One region of the Allobosea sp. NPDC055332 genome, then DNA from elsewhere that is predicted to be linked to it. Evidence: predicted binding sites of a transcription regulator. Region 1 holds the regulator's gene; the other holds the start of a gene.

Region 1 (7,259 bases):
CCTTCGGGCGTCGCGGCAAGGCGACCATTCGGCTTGCGGACGAGGAAGCCCTCGGCGATCAGGCTGCCGATGCGGTTGCCGTTGAGCTTGCGGCCGGCGAGCCCCTCGAAGACGTCAAGATCGATCCCTTCGACGAGTCTCAGACCCATCAGCAGGTATTCGTCGCCCTGCGACTCAGCAGAGAGCTTCTCATTCTCGATCAGGGCGTCGCTGCCGGCCTCGATCCGCTCCAACCAGGTCTCCGGCCGCTTCTCGGTCGATTGCGCGTAGCGGCCATCTGCGGTCACCAGCCGGCCATGGGCGCCCGGCCCGATGCCGGCATATTCGCCATAATGCCAGTAGACCAGATTGTGCCGGCATTCCGCGCCCGGCCGGGCATGGTTCGAGATCTCATAGACCGGCAGGCCGTGCTTGGCTGTGATTTCCTGCGTCAGCTCGTAGAGCGCTGCGCCCGCATCAGGATCGGGGATGGCGAGCTTGCCAGCCTTGTAGAGCTGCTCGAAGGCCGTGCCGGACTCGATGGTGAGCTGATAGAGCGACAGGTGCTCGGCGGCATGGCTGATCGCCAGCTCGAGCTCGGCCTGCCACAGCGCCGGCGTCTGCAGTGGCGAGCGGGCATAGATCAGATCGAAGGAATAGCGCTCGAAATAGCGCCGCGCGATCGCGACCGCATCGAGCGCCTCCTGCGCCGAATGCATCCGGCCGAGCGCCTTGAGATCGGCATCGTTCAGCGCCTGCACGCCGAGCGAGACGCGGTTGACGCCGGCCGCGCGGAAATCGCGGAAGCGCCCGGCCTCGACGCTGGTCGGGTTGGCCTCCAGCGAGATCTCGCAGTCGGGTGCGACGGTCCAGTGCTCGCCGATCGCATCGAGGATCGCGCCGACAGTCGCGCCCTCCATCAGCGAAGGCGTGCCGCCGCCGAAGAAGATCGAGGAGACCGTACGCCCCGGCGCGAGTGAGGCGCGCTGGGCGATCTCTCGGCGGAAGGCGGCGATGTAGCGTGCCTGGTCCGGCGGCTGATGCCGGACATGGGAGTTGAAGTCGCAATAGGGGCATTTGGCCAGGCAGAAGGGCCAATGCACATAGACGGCGAAGCCGGCATCCGCGGTCGGATGCGCCGGCACGCCGGGCCGCCCAGCCAAGGCGGCTGAGGGTGTCAAACGGGCTTCCTCAGGCAGGCGGCGGCGAGCACATGGAAGGCGCGGGCCCGGTGCGACAGGCCGGGTGAGCCGTCCTGCGGGATGCCGTGCTTCTCCTCCGCCGTCATCTCGCCGAAGGTCTTGGCATGGCCAGCCGGCTGGAAGACAGGGTCGTAGCCGAAGCCTGAGGTGCCGCGCGGGGCATCGACGATCGTGCCGAAGACGCGGCCTTCGAACAGTTCCTGATGGCTGTCCGGCCAGGCGATCACCAGCGCCGAGACGAAATGCGCCTTGCGCTGCTCGGGCGTGGTCGCACCGCGCTTGCCGAGCTCCATCTGGACCCTAGCCAGCGCCGGGGCGAAATCCTTGCCTGGCCCGGCCCAGTTGGCCGAGAACAGGCCGGGGGCGCCGTCGAGCGCGTCGATGCAGACGCCGGAATCGTCGGCGAGTGCCGGCAGGCCGGAGGCCTTGGCCGCTGCGACCGCCTTGATCGCGGCGTTCTCGGCGAACATGTGGCCATCCTCGACCGGCTCGGGCAGGTTAAGTTCGCCTGCCGAGACGAGCTCGACACCATAGGGCGCCATCAGCTCGCGCATCTCGCGCAATTTGCCCGGGTTGTGGGTCGCGATCACGACCTTGCCGGTGAGGAGGCGGGTTTCGCTCATGGCGTCAGGCCACCGCAGCCTTCTGCAAGGCGACGAGCTTGTTCACGCCACCCTTGGCGAGCTTCAGCAGCGCCAGCAGCTCGTCCTCACTGAAGGGAGCGCCCTCGGCAGTGCCCTGCACCTCGACGAGGCCACCCGCACCGGTGATGACGAAATTGGCGTCAGTCTGCGCGCCGGAATCCTCGACATAGTCGAGATCGATCACCGGGTTGCCGGCGACGATGCCGCAGGAGATCGCCGCGACATGATCCTTGAGCGGGTTGGCGCCTTTCAGCATCCCGCGGCCTTCCATCCATTTCAGCGCGTCGTGCAGCGCGACCCAGGCGCCGGTGATCGAGGCGGTGCGGGTGCCGCCATCGGCCTGCAGCACGTCGCAATCGACGACGATCTGGCGCTCGCCGATCGCGGTCAGGTCGACCACGGCACGGAGCGAGCGCCCGACCAGGCGCTGGATCTCCTGCGTCCGGCCCGAGGGCTTGCCGGAGGTGACCTCGCGGCGGGTACGCTCATGGGTGGCGCGCGGCAGCATCGAATATTCGGCGGTGACCCAGCCCTTGCCGGTGCCGCGCAGCCAGGGCGGCCCCTTTTCCTCGACGGTCGCGGCGCAGAGCACCTTGGTCTCGCCGAAGGTCACCATGCACGAGCCCTCGGCATAGCGCACCACGCCGCGTTCCAGCGTGACCTTGCGCATCTCGTCGGCTGCGCGCTTCGAGGGTCTCATCATGTCATCCTGTCTTCTGAAGTCCGCGGCTTGTAGGCGCTTAGCACGACAGCGGCAAGGCGATGGCGCACAAGGGCTTGATCCGGCCGGCCGCGCCGGGGACAATAGGGCATGGTCACGAGGCTGTTCACCAGGCGATGAGCGCCCATACCCGTCCGGAGTCGCCCGGCGGCCTGGTCGAGATCGACCAGCGCTCGCGCGAGATCTTTCGCCAGATCGTCGACGGTTATCTCACGACCGGCGAGCCGGTCGGCTCGCGCAACATCGCCCGCCTGTTGCCGATCGCGCTGTCGCCGGCGACGGTGCGCAATGTCATGACCGATCTGGAGACGGCCGGGCTGATCTATGCCCCGCACACCTCGGCCGGGCGCCTGCCGACCGAGCGCGGCCTGCGCTTCTTCGTCGACGGCATGATGGAGGTCGGCAATCTCACCTCCGATGAGCGTTCCCGCATCGAGGCGCAGATCCGGGCCGCCGCCAGTAACCGCTCGCTCGACCAGACGCTGACGGAGGCTTCGGCTCTGCTGTCTGGCCTGTCGCGCGGCGCCGGCGTCGTCGTCACTACCAAGGCCAATGCCCGCCTGCGCCATATCGAGTTCGTGCGGCTCGATGCCGGCCGCGCGCTCGCCGTGCTCGTCGCCGATGACGGCACCGTCGAGAACCGCATCCTGGCGCTGCCGGCGGGGCTGCCGGCGTCGGCGCTGGTCGAAGCCGGCAATTTCCTCAATGCCCGTATCGTCGGCAAGACGCTGGACGAGCTTCGCCGCGAGATCGCCGACAGCCGCACCCTGATGGAACGCGAACTCGACGAGCTGACCGCAAGGCTGGTCGAGACCGGCATCGCCACGAGTTCCGGCCCCTCCAGCGACCGGCATCTCATCGTGCGTGGCCAGGCCAATCTGCTTGAGGATCTGAAGGCGCAGGAGGATCTCGAGCGCATCCGCCTGCTCTTCGCCGATCTGGAAACGCAGACCGAGCTGATCGATCTGCTCTCGCGCGCCGAGGCCGGCGACGGCGTGCGCATCTTCATCGGCTCGGAGAACAACCTGTTCTCGATGTCGGGCTCCTCGATCATCGCCGCGCCCTTCCGCGATGGCGGCCAGCGCATCGTCGGCGTCGTCGGTATCATCGGCCCGACGCGGCTGAACTATGCCCGGATCGTGCCGATGGTCGACTATACCGCCAAGGTGGTCGGGCGCCTGCTCGACAGCGGGCGATGAGGCGGCTCGCCGCCGCGATCCTGGCTGGAGTGCTGCTGATGGGTGGTGCAAGCGAGGCGCAAACCGGTCTGCTCGAAGCGGCAGGCCGTGGCGATCTTGCAGGGGTGAACCGCCTGATCGCTGCCAAGGCAGATCTCGAACAGCGCGATGGCCAGCGCCAGACGCCGCTCCTGCTTGCTGTCGCCGGCAACCATGTCGCCGTAGCCAAGGCGCTGCTCGCCGCAGGCGCCAGCCCCAACGCCCAGGCGGCGAACCAGGACACGCCCTGGCTGCTGGCCGGCGCCAGCGGTCGCACCGAGATCGTCGCGGCGATGCTGCCGCACAAGCCTGATCTGACGATCCGCAATCGCTATGGCGGCAATGCCCTGATCCCGGCCTGCGAGCGTGCTCATGTCGAGACAGCCAAGCTGCTTTTGACCAGCGGCATCGACGTGAATCACGTCAACAATCTCGGCTGGACCTGCCTTCTGGAGATCGTGATCCTCGGCGATGGTGGTCCGCGCCATCTTGAGGTGGCTAGGCTCGTGCTCGATGCCGGCGCCGACCCCAACCTCGCCGATAAGGATGGCGTCAGCCCGCTCCAGCATGCCCGCAAGCGCGGCCAGAGCGAGGTCGCCAGGTTGATCGCGGCTGCCGGCGGGCGCTGAGCTCTATTCCAGCCAGTCGGTGATGAAGCGCTCGCTGGCGTGGATGTCGATCGATTCCAGCGTCTCCGGCCCGAGACTGCGGAATTTGTGCGGCACGCCGGCCGGCACGACCAGAATCTCGCCGGGGCCAGCCTCGATCTCCCGGTCGCCGATCGTGTAGAGCGCCCGCCCGGCGCGCACGATGAAGGTCTCGGGATAGGGATGGCTGTGCAGTCTCGGTCCCTTGCCCGGCTCGGCCCGGACAAAGATCAGCGAGACCTCGCCGCCGAAGCCCTGCACCTCGCCATGCCATTCGCCGGAGGTCTCGGACCAGTCCTCGCGGCGTATGGCGCGCAGTATCGTTGTTTCGTCCGCCATTTCAGCCGCGCGTCGCGATCGCTGCTGCTGCGCCGGCCATCACGCCGCCGGTGACGCGGTTGATCCGGCGCATGGTCTTCGGGCTCGACACCAGCCGCCGCGCCCGGTCGGCCAGGAAAGCGTAGCCGAGCAGGGTGGTGTTGATGATCAGCGTGGTCAGGACGACGATCTCGGCGAAGGCCAGCGGCGTGATCGCGTTGAGGTCGACGACCAGCGGCAGGATCGAGACGAAGAACACCATCACCTTGGGATTGCCGAGCGTTAGCGCGAGGCCGCCGAAAAACAGGCGCAGGCCTTCGCCACTCATCGGCGGCTGGTCCTCCAGGCTCTTCACCGGGGCGGTCCAGAGCTTCCAGGCGAGATAGATCAGATAGGCGCAGCCGGCATATTTGATGACCAGGAACAGGCCGTGGAAGCTCTGCATCAGCACGGACAGGCCGAGGACCGAGAAGGTCAGCCAGACCAGGTCGCCGGCAGCGATGCCGAGCACGAAGGGCACCACCCGCCGGAACCCGGTCGAGAGCGAGCGCGCCACGATCGCGGCGATGCCCGGCCCCGGCGAGGCGACGGCGAGGAAATAGACACCGGCGAAAACCAGAAGCCCGGCGAGATCCATCGAGCGCTACTCCCTCATGGCGGCTTGTTGCGGTCAGATTAGCAGCCTGTACCGGATGTGTCCCATCGCCTTGCGTGATGGAAGGGATCAGCCAGTCTGGCGGATGCGTCCGCGCTTCTCGGCGCGCGCCGTTGCCATCGCGCCCAAGAAATCGCCGATCGACTGTTCCAGCGCCAGTGATTGCGACGAGGTCGCCCGGACGCGCTCGTCGACCTGCTGGGCGAGCGCAGCCGCTTCGCGCGCGAGGCCTTCGACCAGCGCGGCATGATGCGCAATGGCGTCGACGCCCGAGGAGGAACTTTCGGCTCGCTCGGCGATCGAGCGGATATGGCTGGCCTGCCCGGCGACCGACTCGGCGACGACATCGGCGCTGTCCTGCAGCGTCTGCATGGTCTGGCCGAGTCCGCGCACCGCCTCTCCGATGGCGCGCCCGGCATCGACGACCTCGCCGACGCCGTGACGGATGGTTTGCGTTGCGTTGTTGGTGGCCGCGGCGAGCGATTTGACCTCGGCGGCGACCACCGCGAAGCCCTTGCCGGCTTCTCCGGCGCGAGCCGCCTCGATGGTTGCGTTGAGCGCCAGCAGGTTGGTCTGGGCGGCCAGGCTGCGGATCAGGTCGACCAGGCTGCCGATCCGGTCGCTGGCCTGATGCAGCAGCGCGACGCTGTCGCTGATCGCATGGCATTCGGCGTTCGCCGCCTGGGTGGCGCGGCTCGACCCCGCTGTCTCCTGGGAGATGCGCCCGCTGGCGAGCTCGCATTGCCGCGTCGCCGCGACGATCTCGGCCACGGAGGCGGCGACCTGCTCGGGCCGCTCCTGCGTGCCGGACAATGCCGACAAGGTTGCGCCGGCCTGCGTCGAGAGCTGGCCAGAGAAGCCGGCGACATCCCCCAGGCTGGCCTCGATCGCCGAGATGCGTTCGCCGATACCGTCGCGAAAGGCCTGTTCGAGCGCGCCGAGACGATCGTTGACGTCGCTTTCGAGCGCATCGTCGAAGCAGGCTAGCGAAAACGAGATGTCGGTGAGCATGAGCTTGCAGAACACGCGCAGCGCCTCGTCGACCGGTCCCCAGCGCCGCTTCCAGCGCGCGACTAGGACGGCGAGGAAGTTCGAGAAGTCCTCGAGGAAGAACTGCGGATAGTCGGCGAGCAGGATGTCGCGGTTGTTGGCGCGGCCGACGATGCGCAGTTTCGCCAGCCGATAGCGCTCGTCGAGCTCGAGCTTGAACAGCTTGCGGTATTTCACCTGCTCGTCGGAAGCGACGTCGAGCTGATCGAGATCGCGCTTGAAGGTCTTGGCGTAGAGCTTGCGGGTGGAGACGTCGAAATGCGGCTCCAGGATCGTCAGCAAGCGGCTGGCGATCACGGTTTCAGCCTGCGTGAAGGACGGCTGCGACGGATGCATCGCCCGGAGTGTCGCGCGAAATGATTAACCGCCTTCATACTTCAGGGAGCCGTCGCTGTGGCCCGCTTTGGCTAGGGCGTGGGTCTGACCTCACCCGGCGTGACCAGGAAGCGCTGCGCTCCATCAGGAAGATCGCCGAACAAAGCGGGGTCGGCGCCGGTCATCCAGACCTGGCAGCCGAGCTCGGCCAGCGTTCCATAGAGCGCCGCCCGCCGGCGCGGATCGAGATGGGCGGCGACCTCGTCGAGCAGGACGAGCGGTGGCAGATCGCTCATCGTCGCCACCAGCCGCGCATGGGCGAGCACGAGCCCTATCAGCAAGGCCTTCTGCTCGCCGGTCGAGCCCTGTCCGGCCGGGATGTCCTTGGCGGCATGGCGCACGGCAAGATCGGAAGCCTGCGGCCCGGCGAGCGTCCGCCCGGCCGCCTTGTCGCGCGGGCGCATCTCCCGCAGCAGCTCGCGATAGCGGTCCTCGGCATCGAGAGCCGGCA
Region 2 (7,259 bases), on a different contig from region 1:
GGCACGCACGACCACGACCGAATAATAGCCCTCCTGGCCGTTGTTATCGACATCCCGGAACAGCGGCTGCAGCTTGTCGCCGAGCACGCGCCGGCCGAGCGAATAGACCGCCGGCCCGAAGCGAGCGAATTCGAGCTGGTCGGCGCGCATCGCTTCGACCAATCCGGCATAGTCGCTGACCCGGTAGAGCTTCACCGGCACGCCGAGCTTCTGTGTGAGGTAATCGACCACCGGCTGGTTTCGCGCAACCGCGGCCGCCTCGTTCTCCGCCGAGGAGACGCCGAAGCGCACCTCCTTGATCGCCTGCCGCCAATCCTGCTGGGCGAGGGCGGGCAAGACGAGGCTCGAAGCTGAGCCGGCGAGCAGCAGGCGGCGGGTGATCATGATCGGAACTCCTAAGGTGCCTGACCTGATCAGCTGACGGCGTCGGAGCCGTTACGATGCGATGTCGGTTGCGCGACGCGCCGGCAAACGAAAAAGGCCCGGCTTGCGCCGGGCCTCCGTGGTTCTCGCAAAAGGCGAGGGCTGGACTTCCTCAGAAGTCCATGCCGCCCATGCCGCCGCCGCCCATCGGGGGCATCGGGGCGTCCTTCTTCGGCGTCTCGGCGATCATCGCCTCGGTGGTGATCAGCAGGCCGGCGATCGAAGCCGCGTCCTGGATCGCCGTGCGCACGACCTTGGTCGGGTCGATGATGCCGGCCTTGACCAGGTCGCCGTACTCGCCGGTCTGGGCGTTGTAGCCCCAGGCGTAGTCCTTCGACTCGAGCAGCTTGCCGATCACGACCGCGCCGTCATCGCCGGCGTTGTCGACGATCTGGCGGGCCGGGGCAGCGATCGCCTTGCGGACGATCTCGACGCCGGTCTTCTGGTCGTCGTTCTGGGTCTTGATCGACTTGACCGAGTTCAGGGCGCGCAGCAGGGCGACGCCGCCGCCCGGCAGGATGCCTTCTTCCACCGCAGCGCGGGTGGCGTTCAGGGCATCGTCAACGCGATCCTTCTTCTCCTTGACCTCGACCTCGGTCGCGCCGCCGACGCGGATGACCGCGACGCCGCCGGCGAGCTTGGCCAGACGCTCCTGCAGCTTCTCACGGTCGTAGTCCGAGGTGGTCTCCTCGATCTGCGCCTTGATCTGCGCAACGCGGCCCTCGATGTCCTTCTTCTTGCCGGCGCCGTCGATGATCGTGGTGTTCTCCTTCTCGATGCGCACCTTCTTGGCGCGGCCGAGCATGTTGAGCGTCACGGTCTCGAGCTTGATGCCGAGGTCTTCCGAGATCATCTGGCCGGCGGTCAGGATCGAGATGTCCTCGAGCATGGCCTTGCGGCGGTCACCGAAGCCCGGAGCCTTGACGGCCGCGACCTTCAGGCCGCCACGGAGCTTGTTGACGACGAGCGTGGCCAGAGCCTCGCCCTCGACGTCCTCGGCGATGATCAGTAGCGGCTTGCCGGTCTGCACGACGGCCTCGAGGATCGGCAGCATCGCCTGCAGCGACGACAGCTTCTTCTCGAAGATGAGGATGTAGGGGTCCTCGAGCTCGGCGACCATCTTCTCGGCGTTCGTGATGAAGTACGGCGAGAGATAGCCACGGTCGAACTGCATGCCCTCGACGACGTCGAGCTCGGTGTCGGCGGTCTTGGCTTCCTCGACGGTGATGACACCCTCGTTGCCGACCTTCTGCATCGCGGTCGAGATCATCTTGCCGACCGACTCGTCGCCGTTCGCCGAGATGGTGCCGACCTGCGCGACTTCCGCGTTCGAGGTGACCTTCTTCGAGTTCTTCTTGAGGTCGGCGACGATGGCCTCGACGGCCAGGTCGATGCCGCGCTTCAGGTCCATCGGGTTCATGCCGGCCGCGACCGACTTGGCGCCTTCACGGACGATCGCCTGGGCGAGCACGGTGGCGGTGGTGGTGCCGTCGCCGGCATGGTCGTTCTGGCGCGAAGCGACTTCGCGGACCATCTGAGCGCCCATGTTCTCGAACTTGTCGGCGAGCTCGATCTCCTTGGCGACGGTGACGCCGTCCTTGGTGATGCGCGGGGCGCCGAACGACTTCTCGATCACGACGTTGCGGCCCTTCGGACCGAGCGTGACCTTCACGGCATTGGCGAGGATGTCCACGCCGCGCAGCATCTTGTCGCGGGCGTCGGTGGAAAAGCGAACTTCTTTGGCAGCCATGAGACTACTCCTGATTGGACTCTACGGAAGGGTGGTCGTCAGGCTGCTCAGCCGACGATGCCCATGATGTCGGATTCCTTCATGATCAGGAGATCCTGGCCGTCGATCTTGACTTCGGTGCCGCTCCACTTGCCGAAGAGGACGCGATCGCCCTTCTTGACATCGAGCGCAACCAGCTTGCCAGCGTCGTCGCGGGCGCCGGCGCCGACGGCGACGACTTCACCCTCTTGGGGCTTTTCCTTGGCGGTGTCGGGGATGATGATGCCACCCTTGGTCTTCTCTTCGCCATCAAGGCGACGGACCACAACGCGGTCATGCAGCGGACGGAACTTCATGGTTCTGTCTTCCTCTCGGTCATATTCTGGACGGGCTCGTGACTGGCCCGTGAAAGGGGTCTGTTAGCAGTCTCACCGAGTGAGTGCTAACGGACGTCGCGGAGATAGGCCCGGGGTCTGCGGGAGTCAAGGAATCCGCTGCGCAAAAGGTGAATGCGGCGACCGGCCGCCGATCTGCGCTGCTGCGGCCGAACGTTAAACCGGCTATCGTGGCAAGATGACGACGCCGGTATCCGACCTCAAGCTCGACGACATCGCCCGCTCCTGCGTAGTGTTGCACGTGCGCATGACTGCACGAGCCGTGACCCGCGCCTATGACGAGGCGATGCGGCCGAGCGGCCTGAAGATCACCCAGTTCGTGCTGCTCTCGGCGCTCTCGACCGGCGCCTGGCGCTCGGTCACCGAGCTCGCCGACCGTTTCGCGCTGGAGCGGACCTCGCTGACCCGCAATCTGCAATTGCTCGCGGCGGAGAAGCTGATCGAGCCGGTCGACTGCAAGGGCAGGGCGCTGACCTATGCCGTGACCGACAAGGGCCGCGCCGCGATCGAGGCGGCGATCCCCTATTGGCGCGCGGCGCAGGACAGGATCGAGGGCGGGCTCGGCCAGGAGCGCTGGAGCGAGACGCGCGACAATCTCAAGGCGATCCGGCGCGCCGCTCGGCAGGCCGGCTGAGCGGCGCCAGCAAACTTGACCTGGGCCGCGCTCCATCTCTATCGTGCATCTACACGATAGAGATGGAGTCCCCGCATGCCCCGTGAGGTCGGTGTCGTCAGCCGTGATGTCCTGCTCGCGGAGGATGGCGCGTCCTTCCTGCGCGGGATGATCGAGGGGCGCCATCCCGGCCCGCCTTTCGCCGATGCGATGGATTTCGACATCGCCGAGGTCGAGGAGGGCCGGGTGGTCTTCGTCGGCAAGCCCTCGCCGCGCTTCTTCAACCCGCTCGGCACGATCCATGGCGGCTGGACGGCGACGATCCTCGATTCCGCCATGGCCTGCGCCGTGCATTCGACGCTGCGGATCGGTGAGGGCTACACCACGCTGGAGATGAAGCTGAACTATGTCCGCCCGGTCATGCCCGGCAACGGCCCGGTGCGCTGTGAGGGCACGCTGATCCATCGCGGCGGCTCGATCGCCACCAGCGAGGGCAAGCTGGTCGATGCGCAGGGCAAGCTGCTGGCGCACGGCACGGAGACCTGCATGATCTTCGGTGCGAAGGCGGGAGCGGGGCGCTGATCGAAGCGGCCGCATCTGCTTGTAGGCAGGAGCGGCTCGTGACCTTTGCGCCATTCACCGACGCGGCCGTCGAGGCGAAATTCCGGTCGCTGCCGGAGCCGCTTAGGCCACCGATGCTGCGCTTGCGCCAGATGATCCTCGACGTCGCTGCCGCGACCTCCGAGATCGGACCGCTGACCGAGACGTTGAAGTGGGGCGAACCGGCCTGGCTGCCCGAGTGGCCGAGGATAGGGACGACCATACGGGCTAACGCGCTGAAAGGTTCGGCGACGCGTTACGCGCTCTACGTCCATTGTCAGACCAGCCTGATCGAGACGTATCGGCGTCACTATCCCGAGCAGTTCGACTATGACGGCAACCGGGGACTGATCTTCGCCGTCGGGAGCGAGCCGCCGGCCGAGCCATTGGCGCATTGCATCGCGCTCGCCCTGACCTATCACCGCTGGGCAAAGCACTGACGCCCGCTCAGGCGCTGCGATAATCGCCAGGGCTTGCGCCCATCACCCGCTTGAAGCGCCGGTTGAAGGTCGAGAGGTCGCCGAAGCCGCAATCGAAGGCGATCCCCGCGACCGGCAGCGCGGTCCGGCGCAGCAGCAATGCCGCCCGGTGCAGGCGGGTTCGCAGCACATATTGGTGCGGCGTCATCCCGACCAGTGCGCGAAAGATGCGCAGGAAATGGTAGGGACTCATCGCCGCCTGCCGCGCCAGCGCGTCGAGCGACAGAGGCTCCTCGCAATGTGCCTCGATATGGCGCAGCGCCCGCGTGATCCTGCGCTGGTCGCGGGCGCCTGATGTCTCGACTCCGGGCCTTGTGCCCGACAGGACACTCGCCACCGCTCCGGCGAGACGCAGCGCGATCTCTTCGAGCTTCTCGGGGTCATCAGCAGCGATCTCTGCTTCAGCGACGAGGTTGGCGAGCGCGGGAAGGGGCGGCAGATGTGCCTGCGCGAAGCTCATCTGCCGGGCGCCCGGCACCGCCGCGACGATGCGTTCGAGCCAGGCCGGCTCGAACTGAAAGGCGAGGCAGCGGTCGCCGGCCGCATGCTCATGGCCGCATTCGAAGCAGGCACCGCCATTGCCGAGCAGCAGCGATCCCGGCGCCAGCACCGCGCTGCCTTGTGTCGAGCGGTAGCGGAACGAGCCGCTGCGGACGACGGCGATGCAATGCTGCGGATGCTCTTCCTCGAAGGCGCGGTCGTCCGGGCCGGCCGTGCAGACGATGTCGCTGACCCGCCAGCCGGGGCCCGAGGCCAGGAGATGAGCGGTCGCGGTCATGCCTGCGAGTTTAGCAGTTTTTCCCAAGTGCTGCCCGGCGCTTCGGGCCAAGCTGGGCGCCACTCTGATCAAGAACGGAGCCCGATCATGACAGCAGCGCCATCGACGCTGGCCGATGTCCTCATCGCCACCGGGCCGGCGCCTGAAGCCGCGGACAAGCTCGCCCTCTACGGCCAGTTCGTCGGCGCATGGACCATGGACGCGATCGTGTACACCGATGACGGCCAGCGCCATGAGGCCAGGGGCGATATCCATTTCGGCTGGGTGCTCGGCGGGCGCGCCGTCCAGGATGTCTGGGCGCTGCCAGCCTTCTTCCACGGCACGACGCTGCGCATCTACGACCCCGGCCAGGATGCCTGGCACATCCTCTGGAACGATCCGCTCAAGCAGTACTACACGCACCAGATCGGCCGCGCCGAGGGCAGGGACATCGTCCAGCACGGCAGGCTCGATGACGGCACCGCGATCCGCTGGCGCTTCACCGAGATCACCCCGGACTCGTTCCACTGGATCGGCGACCGCTCGCGTGATGGCGGCGTGAGCTGGCAGGTCCAGGCCAATTTCCGCGCCAGGCGCATCAAAACCTGACGATCAGGAGGAGCATCATGTTCGATCACGTTTCCATCGGCGTTCGCGAGATCGCCCGCAGCAAGCGCTTCTATGACGCTGCGCTCGGTGCACTCGGCTATGACTGTCTGAGCGCCGACGAAGGCTCGCTCGGCTATGGCAAGGGCGGCGTCGGCCTCTGGATCGGCGCGGTCTCAGCGCCGGTGCCGCCCGACCGCGACTCCAACCTGCATTTCTGCTTCGTCGCGCCGACACGCGACAGCGTGGATGCTTTCCATGCAGCTGCGCTGGCCGCCGGTGGTGCTGACAACGGCAAGCCCGGCCTGCGCGAATCCTATGGCCCCGACTATTACGCAGCCTTCGTCGTCGATCCCGATGGCTATCGGCTGGAGGCCTATTGCAGCAAATCGGCCTGAGGCAACTGCGGTTGGCTAATGCTCGGGCGGCAGGTCATGCGCCGCCCATTCGCTGCGCGGGATCGCCTCGCCGACACGGAACTGGAAGCCGGCGACCTTGCCGTTCGCCGCCATCTCGCAACGGAAGCGCAGGCCGTACCATTGCTTGCGGCTGCGAAAGGCGGCGCCCTCCGCTTCCAGGGCCGTCTTCGTCAGCTTCGTGCCGGCCATGGCGAAGGCGACGACGCGGTCCGGCTCGAACTCTGCTTTCCAGGCATGGATCTGGCTCATCGCCTCGAGATTGCAGAGCTGCTCGATGCGTTCGCCCGTCTCGAGGGTCTTCAGCGCCTCGCGCGTCCCGCGGCTGCGCGGATTGGCCAGCACGCTCTCGGAATGCAGTGTCCGGGCCGTGATCATCGCCGGCGGTTCGGCGGGCGTTGGAACGGGCAGGGCGGGCGGCTTGTCCGGAAGCGGGGGAGCCTGGGCTGATTGTGGAGGCGCTGCGATCTCGGCTGCTGGCGGAAGGGTGGGCGCCCGAGCTGGGACGGGTGGCGGCGCAGGTGGCGTCAGCGCTTCCGGGCCAACCAGTTCGACTTCGACGCTCGTCTCGTTCGCCGGCGCGAAGCTGCTGACTGTCCGGATGGCGAGCAGGACGCCAAGCAGGATATGGAAGCAGAGCGCGGCAGGAAGGCCAGGTTCGCGAAGGACGCGAACAGCGGTGCCGGAGCGCTGCATCGCCGGATCAATCGCCGTTGGAGCGGAAGCTGGGCATGCGCAGTCGGTCGCTTCCCTTTGGTCTTGTTGTGCAGAAGTCCGACCAAACAGGCGATTTTGCGGCAGGGATCAGCGCCGGCTGACGGCGAAGGCGCCGGCGACGATCAGGAGCGCGCCGGCATAGGTCGTCCAGAGCGGGGCCTCGCTGAAGACGAACCAGCCGAGCAGGCTCGCCCAGATCAGCGCCGTGTACTCGATCGGCGCCAGCCGCGAGGCGGGCGCGCGGGCGAAGGCCGAGGTCAGCGACAGGTGCCCGGCGACGCCGAGTGCGCCGGCAAAGAAATAGGCGAGGAGATCGCCGCCGCTCATCGGCATGAAGACGTAGTAGGCCGGCCAGGCCAGGCACAATGCTGGTCCGGCATTCTGGAACAGTACGATGATCGCCGGATGCTCCTTCACTGCGATCCGGCGCAGCAGGATCAGGTTGAAGGCATAGGAGATCGCCGAGAACAGCGCGGCGGCGACACCGAGCTCCGCGCCGGTGACGCCCCCTTGCAAACGCGGCC

What was found. Region 1 encodes HrcA, which represses chaperone genes, less so after heat shock. Its sites were predicted from a motif close to GTTAGCACTCNCNNNNNGNGAGTGCTAAC; they were not measured.
Region 2: the regulator HrcA is predicted to act here: its motif matches at 2,571-2,599, upstream of groES (co-chaperone GroES).

What each region holds. Positions count from the first base shown of each region.
Region 1 covers NZ_JBSHMO010000005.1:180,093-187,351, forward strand. Annotated here, with positions in the region: gene hemW (radical SAM family heme chaperone HemW) at 1-1,160, opposite strand, end outside; gene rdgB (RdgB/HAM1 family non-canonical purine NTP pyrophosphatase) at 1,157-1,804, opposite strand; gene rph (ribonuclease PH) at 1,809-2,525, opposite strand; gene hrcA (heat-inducible transcriptional repressor HrcA) at 2,663-3,745, shown strand; gene ACWIGM_RS26340 (ankyrin repeat domain-containing protein) at 3,742-4,392, shown strand; gene ACWIGM_RS26345 (cupin domain-containing protein) at 4,396-4,749, opposite strand; gene ACWIGM_RS26350 (LysE family translocator) at 4,751-5,365, opposite strand; gene ACWIGM_RS26355 (methyl-accepting chemotaxis protein) at 5,453-6,769, opposite strand; gene recF (DNA replication/repair protein RecF) at 6,841-7,259, opposite strand, start outside.
Region 2 covers NZ_JBSHMO010000002.1:616,342-623,600, reverse strand. Annotated here, with positions in the region: gene phnD (phosphate/phosphite/phosphonate ABC transporter substrate-binding protein) at 1-384, opposite strand, end outside; gene groL (chaperonin GroEL) at 536-2,173, opposite strand; gene groES (co-chaperone GroES) at 2,221-2,508, opposite strand; gene ACWIGM_RS11580 (MarR family winged helix-turn-helix transcriptional regulator) at 2,726-3,181, shown strand; gene ACWIGM_RS11575 (PaaI family thioesterase) at 3,257-3,742, shown strand; gene ACWIGM_RS11570 (DUF1801 domain-containing protein) at 3,781-4,200, shown strand; gene ACWIGM_RS11565 (helix-turn-helix domain-containing protein) at 4,208-5,017, opposite strand; gene ACWIGM_RS11560 (hypothetical protein) at 5,105-5,605, shown strand; gene ACWIGM_RS11555 (VOC family protein) at 5,623-6,000, shown strand; gene ACWIGM_RS11550 (DUF930 domain-containing protein) at 6,016-6,396, opposite strand; gene ACWIGM_RS11545 (DMT family transporter) at 6,823-7,259, opposite strand, start outside.